DNA from 2 places in the Candidatus Clostridium radicumherbarum genome. Region 2 is predicted to be linked to the other one. Evidence: riboswitches for the same ligand, from Rfam matches in the RefSeq annotation. Region 2 holds a riboswitch; the other holds the start of a gene.
What was found. Region 2 has a riboswitch for FMN ahead of ribD (bifunctional diaminohydroxyphosphoribosylaminopyrimidine deaminase/5-amino-6-(5-phosphoribosylamino)uracil reductase RibD). Riboswitches for the same ligand answer to the same signal wherever they lie in the genome.
Positions count from the first base shown of each region.

Region 1 (3,424 bases), on a different contig from region 2:
TTAAATTCTCTATTTTATCAGTATCCAAACCAACAACTACTTCATCTCCAATAATAAAAGCAGGGACTCCTCTAATTCCTCTTTTCATAAGCTCGGTTCTAGCAGCTTTATCTGTACTTATATTCTTTTCCTCATAATTTATTCCTTTTTCTCGAAGATACATCTTCGCAGTAGAGCAATGGGGTCAGGTACTTGATGTAAACATAGTCACATTTTTCATTTATTATCCTCCTTGATACATCATTATATTTACATATTACGATTTAATGATATATTTTGCTATAGATTTTAGAAAAAATTTTAAAATATTTATTGACTTTAACGTTACGTAAAGGTGTATATTAAGCTTGTAAGGAAATTAAGTGCAAAAATACTAAAATAATTTAGGGTAGTACAAAGTACAGGAGAGGATGTTAATGGAATATACAGTGCAAAAACTAGGAAAAATGGCGGGAGTAAGTACACGGACCTTAAGATACTATGATGAAATTGGAATTCTTAAGCCGGCAAGAATCAATTCATCAGGTTACCGTATTTATGGACAGGAAGAAGTTGACAGACTTCAGCAAATTCTTTTTTATAGAGAACTTGGTGTTGGCTTAGAGAGCATTAAAGACATTATTACCTCACCTGATTTCGATGGCGTAAAAGCACTTAAAGAACATAAGGCTAAACTCCTGGAAAAAAGACTTCAGCTAGATATATTAATTTCCAATGTTGATAAAACTATTGAATTAAAAAAGGGGAGAATTGAAATGGCAGATAAAGAAAAATTTGAGGGCTTTAAGAAGAATATGCTAGATGAAAATGAAAAAAAATATGGTAAGGAAATTCGTGAAAAATATGGTGATGAAGCTGTAAACAGGTCAAATAAAAAAATTAAGGGTATGACAGAGGAAGAATATAATGAAATCACTAATTTAGGGAACAATGTGCTTGAAACTTTAAATGAAGCCTTTAAAACAGGCGATCCAGCTTCAGAACTTGCACAAAAGGCAGCAGACTTACATCGCCAGTGGCTTAGCTTTTATTGGGACAATTATAGTAAGGAAGCACATGCAGGCCTTGCACAAATGTATGTAGAGGATGAAAGATTTACTGCTTATTATGATAAAGAGCAGCCAGGAACAGCTGTATTTCTAAGGGATGCAATACGGATTTATACTGGAATTAAATAAGAAAAGTGCCGCCATGATAATGACTAAGTATTTTATCATGGCGACACTTATTTTTATTTTTGATGCAAAATAGGAGATACGCTCTTGTATACAGCTAAGGTTACTACTGAAACTACAAATACTTTTAGAATATTATAAGGAACAATAATCCAAATAATAAAGGAGTTTAAGTCTTTTACATTATGGTTTATTGCAGCTCCCATACCAACAACAGCAGATATCTTAAAGCCTAAAACTGTTTCATATAATGGCAATAGAACAAAATAATTTAGAATAGAAGCAGCAATAGTCATTATAACTCCACCTGCAAGTAAACCTAAAAGTGCTCCATTTTTAGTCTTTTTCTTTTTATAAATTATTCCTGCTACAAAAACGAGTACAGATCCAATTAGAAAGTTTGCTGATTCGCCTATTAGTGCAGTATTTCCTTTAAAAATAGCGTAAAGTATATTTTTTACTAATTCTACTAATACTCCGGCCATTGGTCCGAAGGCGAAAGCCCCTAGCAAAGCTGGTAGATCTCCAATATCAATTCTTAAGAAGCTTGGGAATATTGGTAATGGGATTTCAATATACATAAGAATAAATGCGATACACCCTAGTAATGAAATTTTAATAAGCTTGTTTAATTTGTTATTTTTCATAAATATCCTCCTTTAGAAGATCTTCAAGGGAGTTTGTACAAATGTTATAGAAAATTAAAAGCCCTGACAAAAAGTCAGGGCGAACTAATCGAATCTAATACACATCTTCTTTCATCCAGACTTTACTGTCGGCTTCGGAGTTACACCGAATCTGCCATAAGGCTCGCGGGCTATACCGCCGGTAGGGAATCCCATTATATGGTCACCCTGCCCTGAAGATAATCATATTAATTTTTATAATTAAATTATACAACATAAATAATAATTTAACAAGGTAGCATTAAAAAAAATTTATAAATAAGTGCTAATAAAATTTATTAATTCATTTTCAGCACTTCCATTGCTTTTAAGGCAATTTCAAGATTAAGTCTGCTATCAGAATCATCAATGTTAACACCTGTTATTTCTCTAATCTTCTGCAATCGATATATAATAGTGTTATAGTGCATGTACATCTTTTCAGAGATTTTTTTCATATTTCCATTACATTCAAAATAAATTCTTAAGGTTTTTATAAATTCTGTTTTATTATCCTTGTCATAATCAATAAGAGGTTTTATATTATCTATGCAAAATTCCATAAGTTCATTTTGAAGACCATCATAAGAAAGTATTCGATAGATGCCTAAATCATCATAATGTATGATATTGCCAATTTTGGTTTTGCTTAAGTTTTCTACGATTAATTTAGCCTGCTCATGACTTTTATAAAGTTCTGAAACGCCTTTATAAGCACGGCCTATACCCATAATAAGTTGATTTTTATTAAATCTTTTCTGAGCTTCTTTTAGAATATCCGAACAAAAACACATAACTTCATTTTTTATTATTGTATCACTTTTTGAATTTTCACAGCCAAATAATATTATAATTCTATCGCTTTTATCTACATAAATTATATTTGCATTTTGATGTTTTATTTTTCGGTTAATAATAAATATCAAGCTGTTAATACTATCTTGTATTATATTCATATTATTTTCAACTTGGTTTGTTTGTTTATACATATCTTTTAGTGAAATTATAATCAAAGCATATTTAAGTTCTTTATTGAAATTAAAGTTTTTTGCCTTTTCCAAGGCAATTGCTTGATTACTTTTATTACTACTTAAAAGGTTATCAAAGAATTCAAGCTTATAATTACTTTCCATGTTATACAAAGATAATCTTTTGACAAATTCTAAGGCTATAATATGGACATAGGATTCAATAAGCATGTTATCAATTGGTGACAAAACTCTATTATCAAGCCATATAAAAATGAAGCCGTAGTCAACATTATCTATAACTATAGGTATAGTTCTGCGTTCTATATATTTACCATTAAAATTATCTCGGCTTAGGTCATACTTCTTGCCGCCTTCCTCATGGAAAGTTGAATTTTTTGAGCTTATATAATTATAAATTATCTTTTCTATAATACATATATGAGTTCCATCTTCACAGAAAATTTCTGAACTGTCCTGCATACTTTCATAGATAGCTAGCGAATTGCCGATGTTCTCATAAAGCTTTTTACCTATTTCCTTAAGCCCTCCCCCCTTCGTCATAATGTCCATTATTTCTCTGTTGAATTCTTCTATATTAATTAACATATTCATT
Region 1 is NZ_JBJHZY010000001.1:1,110,990-1,114,413, forward strand. It holds partial or broken gene ACJDUH_RS05350 (glutaredoxin family protein) at 1-172, opposite strand, end outside; gene ACJDUH_RS05355 (MerR family transcriptional regulator) at 417-1,178, shown strand; gene ACJDUH_RS05360 (ECF transporter S component) at 1,232-1,822, opposite strand; FMN riboswitch at 1,922-2,046, opposite strand; gene ACJDUH_RS05365 (PucR family transcriptional regulator) at 2,140-3,424, opposite strand, start outside.
Region 1: linked by a shared signal. The riboswitch ahead of ACJDUH_RS05360 (ECF transporter S component) and the one ahead of ribD (bifunctional diaminohydroxyphosphoribosylaminopyrimidine deaminase/5-amino-6-(5-phosphoribosylamino)uracil reductase RibD) in region 2 are both predicted to bind FMN.

Region 2 (3,424 bases):
AATAGTCAGCCAAACCGCATTATCTTCCTCCTCAAAATCTTTTATAGTTCCTGTGCCATCAATATGGCCGCTTACCATGTGACCTCCTAGCCTATCGCTGGCTCTTAATGCTCTTTCAAGATTTACCTCTGTGCCTGGTGAAATGTTCCTTAAATTGCTTCTTCTCATGGTTTCTGCCATTACATCAACAGTAAATTTCCCATTATTAAAAGCTGTAACTGTAAGACACACACCATTTGTACATATGCTGTCTCCAAGCTTCACATCCTCTAGTACCTTATGTGCCTTTATAGTTATCCTTGCAGATTTTTCGGATTTGATAATCCCTTCAATCTTTCCAATCTCCTCAACTATCCCTGTGAACATTAAGTTATAATCATCTCCTTTTTAATATATCCTTCAACCATAATGTCATTTCCAAAAGTATAAATATCTATATCCTTAAGCTCAATTGCATCCTTCATATATGCTTTTCCTAATCCTCCAACAGGGCTTTTGGCAGCTTCACCTCCAATGAGCTTAGGTGCAATAAAGGCGTTTACCTTATCTACAATGCCTTCTTCTAATGCTGCATAGTTTATTTTGCTGCCGCCTTCAAGAAGTATACTATCAATCTTTCTTTCACCAAGACTTTTCATTAAGAAGCTTAAGTCTACCCTATTATTTTTAAGAGGAGTTATAATAATTTCCGCCCCCTTTTCCTCTAAGGCTTTTAATTTCTCTTTATCTGCCTTCTCTGTGGCAGCTATAATTGTTACAGCCTTAGAACTTAAATTTAATGCCTTAGCTTCAAGTGGTATTCTTGCACTACTGTCTACAATTATTCTTATGGGGTCACTTCCTTCCTCATTATCTAATCTAGTATTTAACATAGGATCATCTGTTAATACTGTACCAATTCCAACCATAATCCCGGCCATTCTATGTCTAAGCCTATGAACATATTTTCTTGAAAGTTCTCCAGTAATCCATTTTGAATCACCTGTATGGGTTGCTATCTTTCCATCTAAAGTCATAGCAGTTTTCATTATGCAAAATGGAAGCTTTGTAGTTATATATTTTAGAAATATTTCATTTAATTTTCTGCCCTCATTTTCAAGCACTCCTGTAATTACCTCAATACCATTGTCTTGAAGGATTTTTATTCCTCTGCCTGCTACAAGAGGATTAGGATCCTTTAGTCCAATTATTACTTTTTTAATTCCCTTTTCTGCAATAGCATTTGCACAGGGAGGGGTATTGCCATAGTGAGAACAGGGTTCTAAGGTAACATATAAGGTGGCTCCTTTTACATCTTCAGAAGCATTTTTAAAGGCATTCACCTCTGCATGGCTGCTTCCATAAACCTCATGATAGCCTTCGCCAATAATTTTCCCATCCTTTACAATAACAGCCCCTACTAAAGGATTTGGATTTGTGTATCCTATGCCCTTTCCTGCAAGCTCAAGGGCCCTTTTCATATACTTTATATCCATTAGAACTCTCCTTTCAATTAGAACATTGAGCAGTTAAGCTAAATGCCTAATAAAGTGAATTTAGTATACTTTCTTCTAATAAATCTAATATAAAAATGTTATTTCCACTTTTATGAAACATATTCTTTATTTATCTTCTAGTTTTGAGTAAAATAAAAAGCCCTGAGATTTTATTCTCAGGGCGTAAAATACAAGACATCTAATTTAATACTATTAAAAAATAGTATTATAAATTAAACTTATACTTTTAATCTTCTTCCATCCAGACTTTACTGTCGGCTTCGGAATCTAACCGAATCTGCCATAAGGCTCGCGGGCTGTACCGCCGGTAGGGAATCTAACCCTGCCCTGAAGATTTATTTAATTTTACAATTTCATAATAACAAAGTGTCTATCTTTTGGCAAGTTCTAATTTAATAATTTTTTCTAAATTATTATATCTTCTAAAGCTCTCTTAGGTACATGATGAACCTTATTTTCATCTCTCCAATATTTAACATCACCTGAAGCTCCCATTTCTTCAAGTACTACTTCTTCTTTTGGAGTTCCTAAAGCAATAACAAGTGCTATTTCATAATTATCATCTAATTTTAATTCCTCTGATAACTTTTTCCTATTAATATTAAATATAAAACATCCACCTAATCCTTTTTCTGCAGCCCCTAATAATATACTTTGTCCTGAAATACCTTCATCATGAGCCATTCCACTGCCAAGAGTCTTGTCCTTAAGCATAACTATATAGGCACTTGGTCTTTCACCCTCTTCAGGACCATCCCAATCCTTTAAATATCCAGCCCAGCCTAAAGTAGCAAATATTTTTTCATTGGTTTCCTTTGTATTTGAGAGAAAATATTTTAAGACTTGTTTATTGGCTCCAGAAGGACTTAGTCTAGCCAAATCAACTAATTCTCTTAAGGTCTCCATTTCAATTTGTTTATCTTGATAAAACCTTCTATATGATCTGTTTTTTCTTATTAAATCTTCAATCATTCTAATCACCTCATTAATTTATTATTATAAATAAATATTAATATTAATATGCTTGAAAATCAAGTTGCCAGTATTTACTTTACCTTCTCTTACACTAATGATCCACAAGCAGCATCTCAATGTTATTGTACAAGCTACTGAGCCACGAGAAACGTCCCTATGCTAAACTAAAATTTATTTAACTATGACTTATATCCCTAAGGTGACACTATGCAAAAAAATAGCATATATTAAAGTGATGTAATATTTTAAAGGGAGCTTAACTATGTATAAAAAAAACGAAATACCAGATTATGTAGAAACTAGTTATCCAGTAATGTGCCCCATGATGGATAATGGGTGGTATAGGGCGGAGGATAGAAATATAAAGCCACCAATTCAGCCAATACCACAGCCAGCACCACAGCCTATGCCTCAAATGCCGCAAATGAAGCATTCAATGCCAGCACCTCAGCCTATGCCTCCAAAGCATGTTGAGCCAATGAAACCACTGCCGCCGCTAAAACAAGAAATTACTTTACAGCCAAAGGTAGAACCAACACAATTTCAATTAAATATTGAGCCTAAAGTGGAACCTCAAAATTTCGGATTAACCATACAACCAAAAATGGATCCAAGTAAAATGGAATTAGATATTGAACCAAAAATTACCCCAAAAATGGAGCCAAGTAATATGGAACTTAATATAGCACCAAAAATGGGCGCTATAGTTATGGAACCAATAAAAATACAGTTAAAAATAGAGCCTGTAGTACAACCGGCAAATTTAAAGTTAAATGTTGAGCCAATTGCAAAACCAATGCCGATGCCAATGCCTCAGCCAAAGCCACAGCCGAGGCCTCCAATGATGCCTTGTCATCCAATGCACCCATGCCATCCAATGCACCCGTGCCATATGCCTCCAATGCATCATGGACATCATAATACAAGCTCAGACTCCAAGCACATGCACCACC
Region 2 is NZ_JBJHZY010000002.1:759,280-762,703, forward strand. It holds gene ribE (riboflavin synthase) at 1-366, opposite strand, end outside; gene ribD (bifunctional diaminohydroxyphosphoribosylaminopyrimidine deaminase/5-amino-6-(5-phosphoribosylamino)uracil reductase RibD) at 366-1,475, opposite strand; FMN riboswitch at 1,722-1,835, opposite strand; gene ACJDUH_RS13355 (nitroreductase family protein) at 1,902-2,468, opposite strand; gene ACJDUH_RS13360 (hypothetical protein) at 2,734-3,424, shown strand, end outside.